Regions from separate parts of the Streptomyces sp. NPDC048353 genome, predicted to be linked through region 1. Evidence: riboswitches for the same ligand, from Rfam matches in the RefSeq annotation. Region 1 holds a riboswitch; the other holds the start of a gene.

Region 1 (11,467 bases):
GCGAGCTGCCCGTCGGCGGCAAGTTGCCACCAGGCCGTGGCGATCTCGCTGAACGGCGGCAGGAAGGTGCGGTCGACCAGATCGAGGCGGGGCGCGGTCTCCCAGAGCAGGAGGAGCCCGAGGACCGCCACCGACTTGACGGCGGCGGTCCGCAGGAGGCGGACCGCGCGGCGTCCGGTGGCCCGTGCGGCAGCGGCCCCGCCGTGCGGCGCGCGGAGGGCTCCCGCCGCCGCGGCCTTCCGCGGCGTGGAGACCGCGTCCGCCGCCGCCTCGGCCACCGCTTCGGCCGTCCCGGCGGCCACGGTCGGGCCGGTGGCCACGGTCGGGCCGGTGGTCTCGGCGGTCTCGGTCGGGCCGGTTGTCCCGGCGGCCACGGTCGGGCCGGTGGTCTCGGCGGTCTCGGTCGGGCCGGTTGTCCCGGCGGCCACGGTCGGGGCGGCGGTGTCGGCGGTCTCGGTCGGGCCGGTCGCCGCGGTCGGGGCGGTGGTGTCGGTCGGGGTCACGGACTGCTCGGTGGGGGTGCGCGTACCGGTCGCGGGGCTCATACGGTGACACCTTCCTTCTCTTCCTGCTGGGCCTTGGCCACCTCGTCGTGCAGCAGGGACCAGATCTCGTGCCGGTGGCGTGCGAACTCGGGGCTGGAGCGCAGGTCGTCCGTCGCGGTGCGGGAGGTGAACTCGATCGGCACCACCTGCTTGATGCGGCCGGGCCGGGACGTCATGACCGCCACCCGGCCGCCCAGGTAGACGGCCTCCTCGATGCCGTGCGTGATGAAGACGATCGTCTTGCCGGTGCGCTCCCAGATGCGGAGCAGTTCGTCCTGGAGGGACTCCCGCGTCTGGGCGTCGAGCGCGGCGAACGGCTCGTCCATCAGCAGGACGTCGGGGTCGTACGCGAGACTGCGGGCGATCGCCACCCGCTGCCGCATCCCGCCCGACAGCTCGTGCGGGTGCCGCGACTCGAACCCGGAGAGGCCGACCAGATCGAGGAACTCCCGGGCCCGGCGGGCGCGTTCGCGCCGGGGGACCCCGGTCGCCTCCAGGCCGAACTCGACGTTCCCCTGCGCGGTGCGCCAGGGCAGCAGCGCGTACTGCTGGAAGACGATGCCGCGGTCGAGGCCGGGCCCGGTCACCGGTTCCCCGTCCAGGAGGACCCGGCCGCCGTCGGGGCGGGTGAGACCGGCGAGCAGGTCGAGGAGCGTCGACTTGCCGCAGCCGCTGGGGCCGACGACCACGACGAACTCGCCGGCCGCGATCTCCAGGTCCACGCCGTCGAGCGCGGCCAGTTCCGTGCTCCCGCCCTTGAGCGGAAAGGTCTTGCGTACGCCCTCGAAAGCGATCTTCGGCGGGGCGGCGGTGGGCTGTGTCACGGGGGATCAGCTCCTTCCCTGAGCGGCCGGGGCCGAGGTGGCGGCGGACGGCCACCGGGTGCCGGCGGCGGCGTTGAACTCGTTGGTGTACAGATCCGCGAGCTTCACGCGGCCCCGGTCGATGTCCCCGCGCTCGGCCAGCCAGTCGATCCACAGCTGGAGTTCCTTGCCGGTGATCAGCCCCGCCTTCTCGGCGACACCGAAGGACTGCCAGTACTTCAGGGGCGTGCTGTCCTCGTTGCGGCCGCGCTTCTCGACGATCTCCGTCATCCGGGCGACGACCTCGGCCCGGGGGGTGGTTCGGGACCACTCGATGGCCTTGCCCACTCCGGTGACGAACGTCCTTGCCGTGTCCGGATTCCGCTCCAGGAAGCGGTCCGTCATCACGAACGTGCCGGCGCTGAACGCCCCGAGCAGCTGGAAGTCCGTGAACAGCGGCCGTATGCCGCCCGTGGCCAGCGCCTTGTCACGCAGGATGCCGCCGAGCACGGCCACGTCGATCTGCCTCTGGCGCAGCGACTGCTCGGTGTTGACCGGGGGCACGACCAGCGGTTCGACCTTGCCCGCCTCCGCCGCGGACAGGCCGGCGCGTCGTAGGTAGATGTCGAGCATCGCCTCGGCGTGGGCGCCGAGGGTGTTCATCCCGACCTTCTTGCCCGGCAGGTCACGCGCCGAGCGGAGGGGACTGTCGGCGAGGACGTAGTAGCCGTTGTACGCGTGCTTGTCGGCGCCGTAGTAGCTGATGACGGCCTTGACGGGGCTGTTGTTCGCGGCGAGCTTGACCACGGCGCCGTTGAACGCGCCACCGAAGTCGGTCTGGCCGGTGGCCGCGGACTGGATGTCCTGCGGACCGCTGATGGTGTTGCCGACCCACTCCAGCTTCACGTCCTCCAGATAGCCGAGGTCCGCGGCCAGTTCCGGCAGGGTGACCGTGCCCGCCCACCCCTGATAACGGAGCGTCCTGGTCTGCCCCGTGGTGGAGGAACCGCCGCCCAGGGCCGTGCCGCAGCCGACGGCGGCGGCGGACAGGCCGAGAAGGGTGAGGAATTGTCGTCGGGTCGATGCGGTCGGGGCCATGGAAGGTCCTGTTCGGGATCGGAGGTGCTGAACGAAGGAATCGGCCGGGGCGCGAAAAAGGGCAGGGGAAATCGCCCGAGGTGTGCCGGTGCGGGGATAGACGAAAAACGGCAGTAAGGGGCCGACGGAATTCGGGGGAATTCAACCGTCGGAATGTCCTGTCACACGGGAGTCCGCGGGGCGCGGTGCGCGCCGTCGTTCACGAGGCGCGCACGGGTGGGACGCCTGACGCGATGCGGGCTGTTCCGGGCGGGACATGAGCTATGACGGAGTACGGACGTGCGGTCCCGCGAGCGTTCACCTGCCCGGTCGGGCCGGGGCATGGGAGGAGAGGAAAGGGGCCGCGGGGTCTATCGACAGGCGGCACAGATGGCGCTGGCCTGGCGTCGCAGATCGACGTGCAGGCGCGCTACGAAATCCTCGGACTGGCTCACAAGCAGGATCCTGGCAGCAGGCCCGTTCCCCGTCAATGTACGCATTGTTACGTCTCACCTTGCGCATTCCCGGGGCGGACGTGCGGAGAGGCGAGGGGCCCTGCTTCGGCGTGATGTCGAGGGGTTCGGCGGGGGGTCGAGCGCCTGGCACGGAGCCGTTCCGGGGCCCTCGCGTAGAGTGGGCGCGGGCCGTGACTGGCGCTTGAGGTGGATCACCACCGGGGAGCGGCTCCGTGGACACCGCGCACCCGCGCGGAACCGCGCTGCCGTGCGCCTGGGCGATCGACCGTGTTCTCGATGACGCCCAGGAGTGGCTTGTGTCCCGTGTCAGCGCTACCCCCAGCAGCACCGCCGCCCTCATGGACGGCACCGCGCTCGCCCGCCGTACGGTCGAGGAGACCGCCGTCCGCGCCGCCGAGATCACCCGCCGCACCGGCGTCACGCCCTGCCTCGCGACCGTCCTCGTCGGCGAGGACCCGGCCTCCGTCACCTACGTACGGATGAAGCAGAACCGCTGCGCGAAGGCCGGAATCCGCTCCCGCCACGTGGAGTTGCCCGCCTCCACCACGACGGCGGAACTGGTCGCCGCGATCACCGCGCTCTCCGAGGACCCCGAGGTCCACGGCATCCTCCTGCAGCACCCCGTCGGCCCGCACATCGACGAGCGCGCCGCCTTCGAGGCGATAGCCCCCGCGAAGGACGTCGACGGCGTCACCATGGCCTCGTTCGCGGCGATGGGCTTCGGACTGCCCGGCTTCGTCTCCTGCACGCCCGGCGGGATCATGCGGCTGCTCGACGCGTACGAGGTCGCTCTGAGCGGCAAGCGCGCCGTCGTCGTCGGCCGTTCCGCGATCCTGGGCAAGCCCGCGGGCCTGCTCCTGCTCGGCCGCGACGCCACCGTGACGTACTGCCACTCCCGTACCACCGACCTCCCCTCCGTCGTCCGCGAGGCGGACGTCCTGGTCGCCGCGGTCGGGAAGCCGAACTTCCTCAAGGGCGAGGACATCAAGCCCGGCGCGGTCGTCATCGACGCCGGCTACAACCCGGGCAACGTCGGCGACGTCGACTTCGCGTCCGCCGCCGAACGGGCCTCCCTGATCACCCCGGTCCCGGGCGGAGTGGGCCCCATGACGATCGCGGTCCTCCTCGCCCAGACGGTCGAGGCCGCCGAACGCCAGCTGGGCCTCTAGGGCGCGTCCGGAAAGTCCCGCCGGGCCCGCGACGCCGGCGGCGGGGGCGGTTCCGGCACCGTCACGCGCAAGCCCGGGCCGCGAACGCCGAGGCGCTGACGCCCTGCGACCCGCGCTGGTGGGGGATGCGTTCGATAGCACAGAGACGACGACGTGAACAGTCGTGGCGCGGGGAGTGATTGTCACGGTTCTGTACGAGACCTGCTGCAACTTGCCCGCAGAGTAGGCGAGCCGGCCGTTCTCGGGTGACCCTGGTCCGTATGGCCCCGTTCTCCGCCGACCCCTCGTCGCCCCTGCGGAACCTCTTCCTGCCGGTCCTGCTCGTCCTCGCGGTCGCCCTGGCGGCGGCCGCGCTGGTCGTGAGCCGTGACGCGGGTGGCCGAACGCCGCCGGGGGACGCGAAGGCCGGCCGGGCCGACGCGGCCGGCCGGACCGATCGGACGACGCAGGCCGGCGCGCAGGAGCCCGCCCCGCTGGGCGGGATCGCCACGCGCCGGCCCTCGCCCACCGCCCCCGCCTCGCCCTCCGCTTCCCCCGCCGCCCCCTCGGCCACGGCTTCTGCCACGGCACCGTCGTCGGCCTCGGCCCCTTCCGGGGTGTCGCCCTCCGCCTCGACGGCGACCAGGCGCCCCGAGCGCCGCCCCGACCCCGCGCCGTCCGCCCTGCCCTACGACCGGCTCCGGGCGGGTGAGTGCTTCGACTTCGACCGGTCCGCGCCCGGCACGGTCACCCGGCGCGCCTGCCATCGCCCCCACGACGCCCAGCTCGTCACCGTGCTGAGGCTGACCGGCGACCTCCTCTCGGACCGGGACGTACGGGAATCGGCGGCACGGCTCTGCCGGGAGCCGCTGCGCCGCAAGGCGGCCGACCAGCCGCTCGGCACCCGTTGGACCACCTTCGTCCAGTACCCGTACCGCACCAGCTATCTCCTCGGCTCCGACACGGTGGCCTGCAGCCTCGCCGCCCACGGCGCACGCGACACCCCGGAGCGGGACCGCAAGCTCACGGCCCCGCTCCTCTGACCGGCTGATGCGAGGAGGCGACCAGAGGGTCGATCACCCTGCCGACGGACACTCAGGCACCATTTAAATACCGGTATAGTTTTACCGGTATAGTTATTGGTTCCATGGAGAGAAGCGGCACATGATCGAGATTCTGAACCCCGCCCAGCTGGCCCGGGCGCGAGACGCGGGCGCTCTGGTCGCAGACATCCTGCACACACTGAAGGGCCGGAGCGCGGTCGGCGCGAATCTCCTGGACATCGACCGGTGGGCCAAGACCATGATCGTCGAGGCGGGGGCCTCGTCCTGCTACGTCGACTACGCGCCGTCCTTCGGGCGCGGCCCGTTCGGCCACTACATCTGCACGGCCGTCAACGATGCGGTGCTCCACGGACGCCCCTACGACTACACGCTCGCCGACGGTGACCTGCTCACACTCGACCTTGCCGTCTCCCGGCGGGGAGTCGCGGCCGATGCCGCCATCAGCTTCGTCGTCGGCGACGCGCAGCCCGCGGAGAGCATCGCGATGATCAAGGCGACCGAACGCGCACTGGCCGCGGGGATCGCCGCCGCCGGCCCCGAAGCCCGCATCGGCGACATCTCGCACGCCATCGGCACCGTCCTCGGGCAGGCCGGATACAAGATCAACACTGAATTCGGAGGGCACGGCATCGGATCGACGATGCACCAGGACCCGCACGTCGCGAACACCGGGCGACCCGGCCGCGGCTACAAACTCCGCCCCGGACTCCTGCTGGCGCTGGAGCCGTGGGTCATGGCCGACACCGCCGAACTGGTCGTCGACGCCGATGGCTGGACGCTCCGAAGCGCGACGGGCTGTCGAGCGGCACACAGCGAGCACACGATCGCCATCACCGAGGACGGGGCCGTTATCCTAACGTTGCCGACGCCGCCGACGCCGACGCAAGCGCAGGGCTGACGTCCCCGAGCTCCGGCCGGCCACCCCGCCCATGGCCCGCCGCTACCCCGCCGCTCGCCGCCCGACTTCCGGGGGATCGGGGCGTGATCGGCACATGATCGGCGCATGGCCCGGGGGCCTTTTTGATCACTTCCGCTGTGGCGGGCAGGTCAGTGGCCCACGTCCGCGGCCGGGCCGGAAGGGCCCGGAACCCTTGCTCGGCTGACTGGAGGAGCTGTCAGGGCGCGAGGTCCTCGTTGGCGGCCAGGATGTCCTCGATGAGGTCAGCAGCGCGCGAGGTGCCGCCCTCGGCCCGGGCGGCGGCCTGCAACTGCACGGATCGGTCCAGGCGTTCCGGATCTGTGACCAGGTCGTTCAGGGCCGCGCGGAGGGTCTCGGCGGTGGCGTCGGCGGTGTCCACCCGGCGGGCGACGCCGAGTTCCACGAGTCGGTCGGCGTTCATGAACTGCTCGGCACCCTGCGGCACGGCGATCATGGGAACGCCGGCGAGGAGCCCTTCGCCGCAGCCGCCCATGCCGGCATGGGTGACGAAGGCGTCGGCCCTTTCCAGGACCGCCCGCTGCGGGACCCAGGAGTGCACCTCGACGTTGGGCGGGATGGTGCCGAGTTCCTCGGGGTCGGTGTACGTGCCGATCTGGAGTACGACGTGCCAGCCGGGCAGGTCGCCGAAGGCGGCGATGCACTGGCGGTAGAACGCGGGCCGGCGCGTGTACGCCGAACCGAGCGAGATCAGCAGGACGTTGTCCGCGGCCGTCGGGCGGGTCCAGCCGTCCGTGTCCGCTCGGGTGTCGAAGCAAGGGCCGACGAAGGTCACCGTGTCGGTGTCGACTCGGTCGGCGTGCGGCTGCATCGCTCGCGGGATCAGGGCGAGGGCACGGGCGGGTGGGCCGGAGAACGTGCCCACGTCCGTGGTGCTCGCCCCGCACCCGGCGAGCCACCGCGCGAACCTGTCCCGGTACGCGTCGGCGCCCGGCAGCTTCCGCAGCTGCGCCGCGACTTCCTCCTGGTAGCCGTCCCAGCTGACGAATGTCGGGGACAGCTGCACGAGGGTACGGCCCTGCGCCTCGGCGAGGGCGCGCGCGGCATAGGCGCCGATGTCGTAGAGGTACAGGTCGGCCGGATCGTCGTCGTAGGCGGCTCGTAGTTGGGGGAGCGCTTGGACGGCGTTGTCCAGGAAGAGGCTTGCCGCGGCGATGGGATCGGCAGGCCAGTCGTTGTCCGCGACGGGCAGCGTGGAGGTGCACGGCACCAGCTCCGCGCCGGCGGACTCGATCCGGTCGGCCACGAACGGGTCGTTGGCGTAGGTGACCCGGTGCCCGCGGGCCACCAGCTCGCGGATGAGCGCGAGGCTGGGCAAAACATGGCTGACGATGGGGATGCCGACCATCGCGATGTGGGCGGGGCGAGAAGACACGGGCGATCACTCGTTTCTGGCACGGGACCGGTGCCGGGCGGTGTGGCGAGGACGCGGTGTCAGGCCTGATCGATCCCCGCGGCGGCCTCCTCCATCTCGGCGACGGTGCCGGACATGATCGTCCGTACGTGCCTGGTGATGTGCCGCAACGGCCAGTCCCACCACGCCACGGCGAGGAGCCGGGCGATGTCCGCGGCGTCGTAGCGGGTGCGGATGAGCCGGGCCGGGTTGCCGCCGACGATGCCGTAGTCGGGGACGTCGCCGGTGACCACCGCTCCGGCGGCGACGATCGCGCCGTGACCGATGCGTACACCGGGCATGACCGTGGCGCCGTGGCCGAACCACACGTCGTTGCCGACGACCGTGTCGCCCCGGCTGGGCAGACCGGTGATCAGGTCGAAGTGCTCCGCCCAGGAGCCCCCCATGGTGGGGAACGGGAAGGTGGAAGGGCCGTCCATGCGGTGGTTGGCGCCGTTCATGATGAATCGGGTGCCCGTCCCCAGCGCGCAGTACTTGCCGATGACAAGCCGCTCGGGACCGTAGTGGTACAGGACGTTGCGCGTCTCGAACGCGGTCGGATCATCAGGATCGTCGTAGTAGGTGAAGTCCCCGACCTCGATCAGCGGCGACTGCACCAACGGCTTGAGCAGAACCACGCGCGGGTGCTCGGGCATCGGGTGGAGCACGGTGGGGTCGGCAGGAACGGGCGGCATCGTGGAGGCGGTTCCTCTCCCGGAAATGTGGAGCGACAACTGTCGCGTTAAGATGCTGGCACAGCCCTGCCGTCCTGATCAACCGGATACTGACTGCCGATGACAGACTCACTGGAAACGACGCCGGACCGCCGTCCGGGTGGTCGCAGCGCCCGCATCCGCGCCCAAGTCCTCGATGCGGTGCGCGCCGAACTCGCCGAGGGCGGTCACGAAGGACTCACGGTGGAGGGTGTCGCGGCGCGGGCCGGAGTGCACAGAGCCACGGTCTACCGGCGTTGGCGCGATGTCGGCGGCCTGCTCGTCGACGTCATCGGCGCCGCCGGCGAGATCGACTGGCAGCCGCCGGACACCGGCTCCCTGCGCGGCGATCTGACGGCCCTCAACCACGAGATCCAGGAGTCCCTGGTCCTACAGCCGTCGTTCGCCATCGCCCTCATGGCCGCCTCGTTCCACTCCGAACAAGCTGCGCGGGCCCAGACGCAGCTGTGGACGGAGCGCTACGCCCAGTGCGAGATCCTCGTCGAGCGCGCCATCGAGCGAGGCGAACTCCCCGCACGGCACACGGACGCGCGGAGCCTGCTGATCGCCGCTACGGCTCCGCTCTACCACCAACTGGTGCTCCTGCGTGCCGATCCCGACCCACAACTCCCGGAACGGGCCGCGGAAGCGGCAGTCCTGGCGGCTGCCGGAGGTGCCTTCTCCCGTCGGGGAGAGAGCGTGTAATCGACGGGAGGGCGATCCGACGCGGCCGTCCCTGTCCGCGTTTACCTGCTGTCTTGAACGTCACCTTCACCCGACGAGGCGCGGGGACCGCGTCTGCGGGGTAGGACCGAGCGGGGGCGGCCGGCATCACCGACCAGGACGGCACCGGTGTCGACACCAGCCCTTTCGGTCACCCGCTGTCGGTCACCGCGGACGCCGCGCCGAGCTGCGCGTTCGCGTCCGGGAGGTGGTCCGGGACGACGACGGCCGTGCGCGGGGCCCTGTGAGGAATGCCACGGGCCGGACCTTAAGCCGCGAGTTGCTGCTCGGTGTCCATCGCCTTGGTCCAGGCTCTGACGAGAGCCTGGTAGATCCGCTGCTCATCGGAGGTGAGCGACCGCTGCTCCCCGTGCGCGCGGGCCCACAGGCCGCGAATCGCGTTGTTAAGGGCAGTCGGTCCGGGGCGCTCTCTGTGCGTGGGTCTCTGGGGCATGCATCCAGGGTAGGCCGGAGGTCTGACAGACACGGACGTCTGAGCCGTGGGATCCGCCACGTCCCGATCGTCATACCCCCGCGTGACTGGGCACCACCGCACAGTGAGCGATCAGGCGCGGGGGTGAAGCCTGGCTGTCCGTGTCGTACGTACGCGAAACCGGGGCCGACCGCGCCGCCCCGCTCAGGGGCCCAGGTGCCCGACGGTACGGGTGAGCGAGTCGTAGTACCGGGCGGAGGCCCACTCCCCGGTCACGGCACACGGCGGCGTGCCGGCGGGGGAGAGCAGCTCCCCGGCAGACACGGCCCACACGGCGTCGCGCCCGCGCCCGAGCGTGATGTGGGGGACCCAGCGAGCCGGGTCCAGGAGAGGGTTGGGCCTTCCGCTGTCCGGCGCGTCGCGCAGGACCCGCCACACCGTCTCGTGCAGAGCCAGCAGGGCGTCGTCGGGCCGGACGGCCCAGGCCAGGGCCTGCACGCGGCCGGAGAACCGGACCAGTCCGTCGAGGCATAGCGGAACGGGCAGGGCCCGTGCCAGTACGTGCAGCAGCCGGTCGCGCGCCCCAGGCGGCAGGTGATCGGCCGCGCCCAGGGTCAGGTGGGGCCGGTTCGTCGCATGCCGGTGGTTCGCCTGGCTGGGCAGCCCCCTGTCCGCAAGGTGCTGCCATACGGCCCGTACGACCCGCTCGGTCTCGCTGTCCGGCATCAGTTCCACGCTGAACACGCCGGCAGCCTACGGCCGCGCGGGTCACGCGCGAGGGTCTCGTGACCGTGTCCCGGGGGCGATCCCTCCTGACGGTGCCCGACAGGGGAGGGTCACGGCTGCTCCAGGCGGCCCTTGGTCTGCACCGCGGGATACGAACTATGGGCCAGACAGGGCGGATTGGTCTTCATGACGAGCCCTGCAGTGCGCCTGGTCAGGCCGCGCAGCGCTTGGGGCAGAGATCCAACGTTCGACACTGCCCACGTGCACGAGGGCGGTGTAGCGTCGCGATCATGAAAGCGTCCAGCGGCAGCATCACTGACCAGGCGCCGGCTGATCCGGTCGCCACAGACGGCATGTTGGCCAGCCAGCCCATCGGCTATTGGGCGGGCCTTGTCCACGAGGCAGTGACCCGGCGTCTGCGTGACGCCATGGCCAGAATCGACGTCACCCAGCCGCAGTACTGGGTACTCAACCGGGTAACCGGCGGGCCCACGGCACCCAGCCGTGAAGAGGTGATTGTCCAGCTGACCCCTCTCGCGGGCGGGCAGCACGAGATTCCTCGGGTCATCGACCAGTTGCTGCACCGAGGCTGGCTACGGATCGACGCTGACCAGAACCTGCACCTCACCGATGCCGGCGAGGCTGCCAGGGCCCGGCTGCGCGGGCTGGCCACAGAGCTGCGGGCGGAGGTCCACAAGGACATCAGTGACGAGGAGTACGTGGCCGCACTCAAGGTACTGCGCACGATGATCGCCAACGTCCAGGGAGACGGGAGCGACATCGCTGGTCGTATGCGGGGCATGTGAACGACTGCGGAAGGTCTCAATGCTGGGGGAAAACTCCAGGAAGCGACCGGGTGCCGCTTCCTGCGGGCGGGTCCCTGATCTGTTCTTGTCAGGGCTACGTCGGCTGAGAAGGTGTCAAACGGGCCACCAGCAGACCGGTAGAAGAGAAGCGATGTTCCGCCGTCTTCGAGGCCCAGGGCGCCGAAAGCCCCGGCGGCGTGATCAGAGGACGCGCGCTCGCTGGCGTCGGTAGCGACGCCGAACTGGGCTGTAGATGATTCGGAAGGGGCGTCCAGCGGCGATGCACGGTGGCAGTGGCCTGCTCAGTCGTCGAACCACACAACGAGACGCACGTTGTCGTCACCGTGCTGTGCTGCGAGTGCTTTCATGGCTTCCCAGACGGGTTGCCACTCGCCGGTTTCGGTGACGGCATCTCTGCGACAGATGGTGACGGATCTGTAGAGCGTGTCTCCGACGAGCCACTCACTTCCTTCGGGCCACTCCCGAATCTCACCGGCTTTGAGACCGACAGACGCGGCGAACGCGCTACTCCAGGAGGCCTTGCTCGTCATCCGGAGCCCGTTCGGCGTCTGGCGGTATTCGTGCAGCCGACTGTCGGGCTTCTCTGCAGGCTCGTCCCAGTC
Region 2 (11,467 bases), on a different contig from region 1:
GGATAGCCTGACCGCTGGATATCTCTTCACGTCGAGACACCGATCGATCAAGAGAGGTATCCGACACCAGGGGCAGGGACCCCCACCGCCAGCTGTCTTACGGAGATCGCCATGACCCGCACTCCCGTGAATGTCACCGTGACCGGCGCGGCCGGCCAGATCGGCTACGCGCTGCTCTTCCGCATCGCCTCCGGCCACCTGCTCGGCGCGGACGTGCCGGTCAAGCTGCGCCTCCTCGAGATCCCGCAGGGCGTCAAGGCCGCCGAGGGCACCGCCATGGAGCTCGACGACTGCGCCTTCCCGCTGCTCAAGGGCATCGACATCTTCGACGAGCCGAACCAGGGCTTCGAGGGTGCCAACGTGGCCCTCCTCGTCGGCGCCCGCCCCCGCACCAAGGGCATGGAGCGCGGCGACCTGCTCGCGGCCAACGGCGGCATCTTCAAGCCGCAGGGCAAGGCCATCAACGACCACGCCGCGGACGACATCAAGGTCCTCGTCGTCGGCAACCCGGCCAACACCAACGCCCTGATCGCCCAGGCGGCGGCCCCGGACGTCCCGGCCGAGCGCTTCACCGCGATGACCCGCCTGGACCACAACCGCGCGCTCTCGCAGCTGGCGGCGAAGACCGGCGCCTCCGTCGAGGACATCAAGCGCCTCACCATCTGGGGCAACCACTCGGCGACCCAGTACCCGGACATCTTCCACGCGGAGATCGCCGGCAAGAACGCCGCCGAGGTCGTCGCCGACGAGCAGTGGCTGGCCGACACCTTCATCCCGACCGTCGCCAAGCGCGGCGCCGCGATCATCGAGGCCCGTGGCGCCTCCTCGGCCGCCTCGGCCGCCAACGCCGCCATCGACCACGTCCACACCTGGGTCAACGGCACCGCCGCGGGCGACTGGACCTCCATGGGCATCCCGTCGGACGGCTCGTACGGCGTGCCGGAGGGCCTCATCTCCTCCTTCCCCGTCACCTGCAAGGACGGGAAGTACGAGATCGTCCAGGGCCTGGACATCAACGAGTTCTCCCGCACCCGCATCGACGCCTCGGTCCAGGAGCTGGCCGAGGAGCGCGACGCGGTGCGCGAGCTGGGCCTCATCTGAGTCCACGCACCTCGCACCACCACGGCGCCCCCGGCCCTCACGGCCGGGGGCGCCGTGCCGTTCCCGCTCACGCCCCGGCCCGCCCGCGCCCGCCCCTCAGGGCCACGGGTCACGTCCCGTACGGTGCGCGGCTCACTTCCCGTACTGGCCGGGCGTGTAGTGGCCCGGCGTCATCCGGGTGGCGACGCCGATGCGGTTCCAGGCGTTGATGACGGCGATCGCGGCGATGACCCGGGCGAGTTCGGTCTCGTCGAACCGCTCCGCCGCCCGCGCGTACACCTCGTCGGAGACGAAGCCGTCGGTGAGGACGGTGACGGCCTCGGTCAGCGCCAGCGCGGCGAGTTCGCGCTCGGTGTAGAAGTGGCGCGACTCCTCCCAGGCGGACAGCTGGACGATCCGCTCGACCGACTCGCCCGCCGCGAGCGCGTCCTTGGCGTGCATGTCGACGCAGAACGCGCAGTGGTTGATCTGCGAGGCGCGGATCTTGATCAGATGGAAGAGGGTGGGGTCCAGCCCCTGCGCGGCGGCCGCGTCGAGCCGGACCATCGCCCGGTGGAACTCCGGGACCCGCTCGGCGAGCGAGAGCCGGGGCGCGTGCTCGTGGGCGTACTCGGTCTGCGCGGAGTCGTGTGTCATCGAGGTCGTCATACCGTCACCGTACGAGCGGGGTGGCCGGGGAGTATGGTCCATTTCCATGGCGGAAGACCGGGCCACTTTCGGTGCCGACCTGCATCTGGAACTCCGTGGCGGCACGCTGCGCACGGGGCTGATGGACGCCCTGCGGGAGGCGATCCGCAGCGGCAGACTGGAGGCGGGCGTACGGCTCCCCTCGTCGCGTGCGCTCGCCGTCGACCTCGGGGTGGCCCGCAACACCGTCGCCGACGCCTACGCCGAACTGGTCGCCGAGGGCTGGCTCACGGCCCGGCAGGGCTCCGGGACGAGGGTGGCCCGGCGGTCCGTCCCCCGCCGCCCGCCCGCCCCCGGCGCTCGCCCCGGCGCCGCCCGGACGCCCGCCGTCCGGCCGCCCACCGCCCGGCCGACGTACAGCCTGAAGCCCGGCGTGCCCGATCTCGCCTCCTTCCCCCGCGCCGAGTGGCTCAAGGCCTCCCGGCGGGCCCTGACGGCCGCGCCGAACGAGGCGTTCGGCTACGGCGACCCGCGCGGGCGGATCGAGCTGCGGACGGTGCTCGCCGAGTACCTCGCCCGGGCCCGCGGGGTGTACGCCCGGCCCGAGCGGATCGTCGTCTGCTCCGGGTTCGTGCACGGCCTGATGCTCATGGGGCAGGTGCTGCGCGCCCGGCAGGTGCGGGCCGTCGCGGTCGAGTCGTACGGACTCGACGTGCACGGGGACCTGCTGACCGGCGCGGGACTGCGGCTCCCGGCGCTCCCGTTCGACGAACGGGGCACCAGGACCGAGGAGCTGGCGGCGATGAAGGACGTCGGCGCGGTCCTGCTGACCGCCGCCCACCAGTTCCCGCTCGGCGGGGCGCTCACGCCCGACCGGCGCGCCGCCGTCGTCGACTGGGCGCGGGCCTCGGGCGGGCTCGTCCTGGAGGACGACTACGACGGCGAGTTCCGCTACGACCGCCAGCCCGTCGGCGCGCTCCAGGGCCTCGACCCCGAGCGGGTGGTCTACCTGGGCACGTCGAGCAAGTCCCTCGCCCCCGGCCTGCGCCTGGCGTGGATGGTGCTGCCGGAGGGCCTGGTCGACGAGGTGGTGGCCGCCAAGGGGGCCGTCGACTGGGTGTCCAGCTCGCTGGAGCAGCTGACGTTCGCGGAGTTCCTGGCCTCCGGGGCGTACGACCGGCACGTCAGGGCCATGCGGCTGCGCTACCGCCGGCGCCGCGACCAGCTGGTGGAGGCGGTGGCCGCGCACTCCCCGGCCACGCGGGTGAGCGGCATCGCGGCCGGCCTTCACGCGGTCCTCGAACTCCCCCCGGGCTCCGAGCCCGACGTCCTGCGCTCGGCCGCCTGGCAGGGCCTCGCCCTGCTGGGCGTCGACCGCTTCCGCCACCCCGAGGTCACCCCGACCCTGGACGGCCTGGTCGTCGGCTACGCGACCCCGCCGGACAGCGCCTGGGCGGGCGCGCTGGCCGCGCTCTCCCGGGTGCTTCCCTAGGGGGCCTAGGGGGATGCCGTAAGGGGTGGGCGGAGCCGGTGTGGAGGGTTTCGGACGCGGGCCTAGACTGTGCGGTCGCGACAGGCGACGGGGAGGACGGACATGCGCAGGCTGAGGTCGAGCACGGTGGTGCTCGGCGGTATGGGGGTGCTCGCGGCGACGATCACCTCCTGTGGATCGGAACCGGACAAGCGGTGCGTGGACCCGCTGACCCGGGAGAAGCTGCCCAGCTACGAGTGCGACGGAGGCAGCGGCGGCACCACCCGCGGCACGTACTACTACGGCGGCAGCGTCAGCAGCGGCAAGGTCAGCGGCGGCAGCTTCGACAAGACCGCCGTCGACTCCGGCGGCTTCGGCTGCTCCGGCTCGGGCGGCGGCTGACCCGGCCCCATGGAACGGCACACCATCGAACCCCGGCCGGACTGGCAGCGGACCGTGGAGGAGCAGGGGCTCGTCTACCCCCTGACCCGCTACCCCGACGGCTCCCTGCGCCCCTACTGGGACGAGAGCGCGTACTACTCCTTCACCCTGCCCGAGGTCGAGGCCCTGGAGGAGGTCGTCGAGGAGCTGCACGCCATGTGCCTGGCGGCGGCGGCCCACATCGTCGAGAAGAACCGTTTCGCCGATCTGGGGATGACCGACCCGCGCCTGATCGCCCTCGTCGCGGAGTCCTGGCGCCGCCGCGCCGAACTCCCCTCCCTCTACGGCCGTTTCGACCTGCGCTACGACGGCACGGGCCCGGCGAAGATGCTGGAGTACAACGCCGACACCCCCACCTCCCTCGTGGAGGCGGCGAGCCCGCAGTGGTTCTGGATGGAGGAGCGCTTCCCCGGCGCCGACCAGTGGAACTCCCTCCACGAGCGGCTCGTCGACGCCTGGAAGCGGCAGGCGTCCCTGCTGCCGCCCGGCAGCCCGGTGCACTTCGTCCACTCCGACGGGGACGAACTGGGCGAGGACCTGATGACGGTCGCGTACCTGCGCGAGACCGCCCAGCAGGCGGGGCTCGATACCGAGGCCCTGTCCGTCGAACGTATCGGCTGGGACCGGCTGTCGGGCCGCTTCGTCGACGACCGGCTCCGCTTCATCCGCAGCTGCTTCAAGCTCTACCCGTGGGAGTGGCTGACCACCGACCGCTTCGGCCCCTACGTCCTCGACACCCTCGACAACGGCGGCGGCACGGGCAGCACCTGCTGGATCGAGCCCGCCTGGAAGATGCTGCTGTCCAACAAGGCGCTGCTCGCGGTCCTGTGGGAGCTGTACCCGGGGCACCCGAACCTGCTGCCGGCGTATCTCGACGGACCCCGCGAACTGGCCGCGGACGGCGGCTACGTCGCCAAGCCGCTCCTCGGCCGGGAGGGCGCGGGCGTCACGATCCACGAGCCCGGCGCCCCGCCCGCCGTCCGCGAGGACCCCTGCTGCTACCAGGGACTCGCCGCGCTGCCCGACTTCGACGGCAACCGGGTCGTGCTCGGCGCGTGGGTCGTCGAGGACGAGGCGGCGGGGCTCGGCATCCGCGAGTCGGCGGGCCTGGTGACGGACGAGTACGCCCGCTTCCTGCCGCACGTCATCCTCTGACCCGTCCGACGCACCCGCCACCGGAGCCGTACGACCGCAGCCGTACGACTTTGCCGGTCACCGGAGCCGTCCGACCCTGCCGCTCACCGGAGTCGTACGGCACCCGCTCCCGGCGGATGCCGTACGACGCTCCGGCTCCGGGCCGCTCGGCTCGGCTCAGCCCGACAGGACCGCCCGCAGCTGCTCCAGACCCCAGTCCAGGTCCTCCTTGCCGATCACCAGCGGCGGAGCGATCCGGATCGTCGAACCGTGCGTGTCCTTCACCAGCACCCCCCGCTCCAGCAGCTTCTCCGAGATCTCCCGGCCCGTGCCCAGGGACGGATGGACGTCCACCCCCGCCCACAGCCCGCGCCCGCGCACCGCGTCCACCGCGCCGCCGCCCACCAGCAGCCCCAGCTCGGCGTGGAGGTGCTCGCCCAGCTCGGCCGCGCGCTGCTGGTACTCGCCCGTCCGCAGCATCGCCACCACCTCCAGGGCCACCGCGCACGCCAGCGGATTGCCGCCGAACGTCGAGCCGTGCTCACCCGGCCGGAACACCCCGAGCACCGAACGGTCCGCCACCACCGCCGAGACCGGGACGACACCGCCGCCGAGCGCCTTGCCCAGGAGGTACACGTCCGGCACCACGTCCTCGTGCTCGCAGGCGAACGTCCGCCCCGTCCTGCCGAGCCCCGACTGGATCTCGTCCACGATGAACAGCACGTTCCGCGAGCGGGTCAACTCCCGCACCCCGCGCAGATATCCGGCCGGCGGGACCAGCACCCCCGCCTCGCCCTGGATCGGCTCCAGGAGCACCGCGACGGTGTGGGCGGTGACCGCCGCCTCCATCGCCGTCAGATCCCCGTACGGCACGATCTCGAACCCGGGGGTGTACGGGCCGTAGTGGTCCCGCGCCTCGTGGTCCGTGGAGAAGCTGACGATCGTCGTCGTACGGCCGTGGAAGTTGTTCGCCGCGACCACGATCTTCGCGTGCCCGTCCGGCACGCCCTTCACCTCGTACCCCCACTTCCGCGCGGTCTTCACGGCCGTCTCGACCGCCTCCGCGCCCGTGTTCATCGGCAGGACCATCTCCTTGCCGCACAGCTCCGCGAGGCCCGCGCAGAACTCCGCGAACCGGTCGTGGTGGAACGCCCGTGACGTGAGCGTCACCCGCTCCAGCTGGGCCCGCGCGGCGTCGATCAGCCGGCGGTTGCCGTGCCCGAAGTTGAGCGCCGAGTATCCGGCGAGCATGTCGAGATAGCGGCGTCCCTCCACATCGGTCATCCACGCGCCGTCCGCCGAGGCGATGACGACGGGCAGGGGGTGGTAGTTGTGTGCGCTGTGCGCCTCCGCGGAAGCGATCGCGTCTTGCGTCCTCGACACGGGGTCTCCGTTCGTCCTGCGGCCCGGGGGTGGGTGTGCCCCTTTCTTATCGTCGCTCGGATGCCGGACGAGGAAACCTGCCCGACGGCGCGCCCGCTACGCTCGGGGCACGCGCGGCGACTGGCGTACGGGGAAGCGACCCCGGTGGATCCGCGCGCGGCAGACACACGAGGTGCCGCCCGCCTGGGCACCACGGGAACCGACCCTTCCCGTGTGGCGCCGCGCGTCGCCGCGGCGCCCCGGGACCGCCGAACGCCCCGGAGGAACGCCGTGAACGCACACTCCCCGCACCCCGCCCTCGCCGCCGCCGACCCCGAACTCGCCGCGCTCGTCGGCGCCGAGGAGCGCCTGCAGGCCGAGACCCTGCGGCTCATCCCCAGCGAGAACTACGTCTCCCCGGCCGTGCTCGAGGCCTCGGGCACCGTCCTGCAGAACAAGTACAGCGAGGGCTACCCCGGCCGCCGCTACTACGAGGGCCAGCAGAACATCGACCCCGTCGAGACCCTGGCCGTCGAGCGCGCCAAGGCCCTCTTCGGCGCCGACCACGCCAACGTCCAGCCCTACTCCGGCTCCCCGGCCAACCTCGCCGTCCACCTCGCCTTCGCCGCGCCCGGCGACACCGTCATGGGCATGGCCCTGCCGATGGGCGGCCACCTCACCCACGGGTGGGGCGTCTCCGCGACCGGGAAGTGGTTCCGGGGCGTGCAGTACGGCGTACGCCGGGACACCGGGCTCGTCGACTTCGACGAGGTCCGGGAGCTCGCCCTCAAGGAGCGCCCCAAGCTGATCTTCTGCGGCGGCACGGCGCTGCCCCGCACCATCGACTTCGCCGCCTTCGGCGAGATCGCCCGCGAGGCCGGCGCGGTGCTCGTCGCCGACGTCGCCCACATCGCGGGGCTCATCGCGGGCGGCGCGCACCCCTCTCCGGTGCCGCACGTCGACGTGGTCTCCACGACCACCCACAAGACGCTGCGCGGCCCGCGCGGCGCCATGCTGCTGTCCCGCGAGGAGCACGCCAAGGCCCTCGACAAGGCGGTCTTCCCCGGCCTCCAGGGCGGCCCGCACAACCAGACCACCGCCGCCATCGCCGTCGCCCTGCGCGAGGCCGCCCGGCCGTCCTTCCGCGACTACGCGCACGCGGTCGTCGCGAACGCCGGGGCCCTCGCCGACGCGCTGCTCGCCCGCGGCTTCGACCTGGTCTCCGGGGGCACCGACAACCACCTGATCCTGATGGACCTGACCTCCCGGGACGTCCCCGGCAAGATCGCCGCCAAGGCCCTCGACCGGGCCGGGATCGTCGTCAACCACAACACCGTTCCCTACGACCCCAGGAAGCCCTTCGACCCCTCCGGCATCCGGATCGGCACCCCCTCGCTCACCTCCCGGGGCCTCGGCACGGAGCACATGGCGCGGGTCGCCGCCTGGATCGACCGCGGGGTCGCGGCGGCCGGCTCCGGTGACGAGGACGCCCTGCGCGCGATCCGTGCCGAGGTCGCCGAACTGATGGCCGCCCACCCGGCCCCCGGCCTCCCGGTCTGACCCACGGACGCCGGGACCGGCGGGGGACTCGGCGCGAGCCCCTCCTCGGCCCCGGCGCCCGCCCCGCGGCCCCCGCCCGTCCGCCCCGGCGCCCGCCCCGTGCCACCCCTCCGACGGCCCCGGACCGGTGCCTGTGGCCAACGTCTCATCGGCCGCGATCGGCCTCCTCCCGCCTTCCGCGCTCCGGTAGTCCGGGATCGCCTCCGACACCTGAGAGAATGTGGGACATGGCCTCTGTTCCTCCCCGTGTGCTCTCCGGAATCCAGCCCACCGCAGGCTCGTTCCACCTCGGCAACTACCTCGGTGCGGTTCGTCAGTGGGTCGCGCTGCAGGAGACCCACGACGCCTTCTACATGGTGGTGGACCTGCACGCGATCACGGTCCCGCAGGACCCCGCCGAGCTCCGCGCGAACACCCGGCTCGCCGCCGCCCAGCTCCTGGCCGCCGGGCTCGACCCCGAGCGCTGCACGCTCTTCGTCCAGAGCCACGTCCCCGAGCACGCCCAGCTCGGCTGGGTCATGAACTGCCTCACCGGCTTCGGCGAGGCCTCCCGCATGACCCAGTTCAAGGACAAGTCCGCCAAGCAGGGCGCCGACCGGGCCACCGTCGGCCTCTTCACGTACCCGATCCTCCAGGTCGCCGACATCCTGCTCTACCAGGCCCACCAGGTCCCGGTCGGCGAGGACCAGCGCCAGCACATCGAGCTGACCCGCGACCTCGCGGAGCGCTTCAACGGCCGGTTCGGCGAGACGTTCACGATCCCGGCGCCGTACATCCTCAAGGAGACGGCGAAGATCTACGACCTGCAGGACCCGGCGATCAAGATGAGCAAGTCGGCGTCGACGCCGAAGGGCCTGATCAACCTCCTCGACGACCCGAAGACCACGGCGAAGAAGGTCAAGAGCGCGGTCACCGACACCGACACGGTGATCCGCTTCGACCCCGAGAACAAGCCCGGCGTCTCCAACCTCCTCACCATCCTCTCCACCCTCACCGGTACGCCGGTGCCGGAGCTGGAACAGGGGTACGAGGGCAAGATGTACGGCGCGCTGAAGACCGACCTCGCCGAGGTCATGGTGGACTTCGTCACGCCGTTCAGGACCCGGACGCAGGAATACCTGGACGACCCGGAGACGCTGGACTCCATCCTGGCCAAGGGCGCGGAGAAGGCCCGCGCGGTCGCCGCCGAGACCCTGGCCCGCACCTATGAGCGGATGGGCTTCCTGCCCGCGAAGCACTGACCGAGGACCCGGTCCGAGGACCCTGGCCACAGAGGTGGTGCAGGCCGCACACTGGCGGCTGCACCATCGTCACGGACGATTGAGGAGAGACGACGTGGGGACCGTAACGCTCGGCGTTTCGATCGCGGTCCCGGAGCCCTTCGGCAGCCTGCTCCAAGAGCTGCGCGCGGGCTTCGGGGATTCCGCCGCGCACGGCATCCCGACGCACGTCACCCTCCTCCCGCCGACCGAGGTGGACCCCGCCCGGCTCCCCGCCATCGAGGCCCACCTCACCGAGGTCGCCGCCGGGGTCCGCCCCTTCCCGATGCGGCTCGGCGGGACGGGCACGTTCCGCCCGCTGTCGCCGGTGGTCTACGTCCAGCTCGCCGAGGGCGTCTCGGCCTGCACCTGGCTCCAGCAGCGCGTCCGGGACGCCTCCGGCCCGCTCGTACGCGAGCTGCAGTTCCCGTACCACCCTCACGTCACCGTCGCGCACGGCATCTCCGAAGAGGCGATGGACCGGGCCTACGCCGAGCTGGCCGACTTCGAGGCGGCGTGGACCTGCTCCTCCTTCGCGCTCTACGAACAGGGCGCGGACGGCGTGTGGCGCAAGCTGTACGAGTACGGCTTCGGCGGCGGACGCCCCGCCTCCGCCGTCCCGGCCCAGGGCTCCCCGGTCGACACCCCGACCCCGGCCGCCGGCTGACGCCACCCGCCCGGGGCCCACGGGCCCGGACCCGTCCGGTCTCCTTCAGACCGGCAGCCGCCGGAAGAGCGCCCTCGGCGCGTGCCGCAGGGCCGACATCACCACCCGCAGCGCCCCCGGCACCCAGACCGTCTCCGAGCGGCGCCGCAGCCCCAGCTCGATCGCCGTGGCGACCGCCTCCGGGGTCGTCGCCAGCGGCGCCTCCTCGCGTCCCGCCGTCATCTTCGAGCGGACGAACCCGGGACGTACGACCATCACGTGCACCCCGGTCCCGTACAGCGCGTCCCCGAGTCCCTGCGCGAACGCGTCGAGACCGGCCTTGGACGAGCCGTAGATGAAGTTGGCGCGCCGGGCGCGCTCGCCCGCCACCGAGGAGAGCACCACCAGCGAGCCGTGCCCCTGCGACTGCAGGGCCCGGGCGCAGACCAGACCCGCCGAGACCGCCCCCGTGTAGTTGGTCTGGGCGACCCGGACGGCCGCGAGCGGGTCGGACTCGTCGCGGGCCTGGTCCCCGAGGACCCCGAAGGCGAGCAGCACCATGTCGATGTCGCCCTCCGTGAAGACCTTCCCGAGCCGCTCCTCGTGCGACTCGGGGTCCAGCGCGTCGAAGGGCACGACGTGGACGTCCGCGCCCAGCGCCCGCAGCGCGTCGGCGGCGGCCGCCAGGTCGGGGGAGGGCCGCCCGGCCAGCCAGACCGTCCGGGTGCGGCGGGCGATCAGCCGCCGGGCGGTGGCGAGGGCGATCTCGGACGTGCCGCCGAGTACGAGCAGGGACTGCGGGGTGCCGAAGGCGTCCTTCATGGCGATCAGGCTCCTCAGAGGGCGAGACGACGGGACAGGTCCGAGGTGAAGACCGAACGGGGGTCGAGTTCGGCGCGCAGCGCCTGGAAGTCGGCGAGCCGGGGGTACATCGTGTGCAGCACGTCCGGCCGCAGCCGGGAGTCCTTGGCGAGGTAGACCCGGCCGCCGGCGGCCGCGACCTCCTCGTCCAGCTCGTCGAGGAAGGCGCCGAGCCCGGTGAGCCCGGCGGGGATGTCCAGGGCGAGGGTCCAGCCGGGCATCGGGAAGGACAGCCAGCCCGGGTCGCCCTCGCCGAAGCGCTTCAGGACGGCGAGGAACGACGGGCAGCCGCGGCGGGCGATCCGCCGCACCACCCGGCGCAGCGTCTCCTCCCGTCCGTACCCGACCACGAACTGGTACTGGACGAAGCCGCCGCGGCCGTAGACCCGGTTCCAGTGCGGGACGCCGTCCAGCGGGTGGAAGAAGGTGGCGAGCCGCTGGAGCTCGCCGGTCCGCCGGAGCGGGGCCCTGCGGTACCAGAGCTCGTTGAAGACGCCGACGGTGGTGCGGCCGAGGAGCCCCTCGGGGAGGAGCGCGGGCGGGGCCGGGAGCCGCCCGGGCCGGAAGGCCAGGGGAGCGCGGCGGGCGCGGCGGGGGAGCGCGGCGTACGGCGCGTGGTCGCCGCGGGTGAGGACGGAGCGGCCGGTCGCCGCGCCGCGCGCCAGCAGGTCGATCCAGGCGACGGAGTAGCGGTAGCGGTGGTCGTCGGCGGTGAGCCGGGCCATCAGGTCGTCGAGATCGGTGGCCCGTTCGGTGTCGACCGTCATGAGCGAGGTCTCGACCGGGAGGAGCCGGAGGGTCGCGGAGAGGATCACCCCGGTCAGGCCCATGCCGCCGGCAGTGGCGTCGAAGAGGTCGGTGCCGGGGACGACGGTGCGGACGCGGCCGTCGGCGGTGAGGAGTTCCAGCGAGGCGACATGGCGGCTGAAGGAGCCGGAGACGTGGTGGTTCTTGCCGTGGATGTCGGCGCCGATCGCGCCGCCGACGGTGACGTACCGGGTCCCG

The links. A riboswitch is a leader RNA that binds a small molecule or an ion and turns the genes downstream of it on or off. The one in region 1 is predicted to bind ZMP and ZTP.
Region 2: it holds a riboswitch for ZMP and ZTP, as region 1 does, so the genes downstream of both, ACZ6RC_RS07920 (serine hydroxymethyltransferase) here and ACZ6RC_RS23065 (bifunctional 5,10-methylenetetrahydrofolate dehydrogenase/5,10-methenyltetrahydrofolate cyclohydrolase) in region 1, are expected to answer to the same signal.

Annotation. Positions count from the first base shown of each region.
Region 1 covers NZ_JBVJGU010000006.1:245,650-257,116, reverse strand. Annotated here, with positions in the region: gene ACZ6RC_RS23085 (ABC transporter permease) at 1-545, opposite strand, end outside; gene ACZ6RC_RS23080 (ABC transporter ATP-binding protein) at 542-1,369, opposite strand; gene ACZ6RC_RS23075 (ABC transporter substrate-binding protein) at 1,376-2,446, opposite strand; gene ACZ6RC_RS23070 (putative leader peptide) at 2,797-2,925, opposite strand; ZMP/ZTP riboswitch at 3,062-3,167, shown strand; gene ACZ6RC_RS23065 (bifunctional 5,10-methylenetetrahydrofolate dehydrogenase/5,10-methenyltetrahydrofolate cyclohydrolase) at 3,240-4,070, shown strand; gene ACZ6RC_RS23060 (hypothetical protein) at 4,331-5,092, shown strand; gene map (type I methionyl aminopeptidase) at 5,214-6,011, shown strand; gene ACZ6RC_RS23050 (macrolide family glycosyltransferase) at 6,229-7,398, opposite strand; gene ACZ6RC_RS23045 (CatB-related O-acetyltransferase) at 7,485-8,138, opposite strand; gene ACZ6RC_RS23040 (TetR/AcrR family transcriptional regulator) at 8,238-8,861, shown strand; gene ACZ6RC_RS23035 (2'-5' RNA ligase family protein) at 9,517-10,056, opposite strand; gene ACZ6RC_RS23030 (MarR family winged helix-turn-helix transcriptional regulator) at 10,329-10,844, shown strand; gene ACZ6RC_RS23025 (hypothetical protein) at 11,147-11,467, opposite strand, start outside.
Region 2 covers NZ_JBVJGU010000002.1:547,029-558,495, forward strand. Annotated here, with positions in the region: gene ACZ6RC_RS07890 (malate dehydrogenase) at 112-1,101, shown strand; gene ACZ6RC_RS07895 (carboxymuconolactone decarboxylase family protein) at 1,234-1,749, opposite strand; gene pdxR (MocR-like pyridoxine biosynthesis transcription factor PdxR) at 1,796-3,220, shown strand; gene ACZ6RC_RS07905 (hypothetical protein) at 3,323-3,601, shown strand; gene ACZ6RC_RS07910 (glutathionylspermidine synthase family protein) at 3,611-4,795, shown strand; gene rocD (ornithine--oxo-acid transaminase) at 4,952-6,157, opposite strand; ZMP/ZTP riboswitch at 6,264-6,353, shown strand; gene ACZ6RC_RS07920 (serine hydroxymethyltransferase) at 6,428-7,696, shown strand; gene trpS (tryptophan--tRNA ligase) at 7,924-8,937, shown strand; gene ACZ6RC_RS07930 (2'-5' RNA ligase family protein) at 9,032-9,622, shown strand; gene ACZ6RC_RS07935 (decaprenylphospho-beta-D-erythro-pentofuranosid-2-ulose 2-reductase) at 9,668-10,423, opposite strand; gene ACZ6RC_RS07940 (FAD-binding protein) at 10,438-11,467, opposite strand, start outside.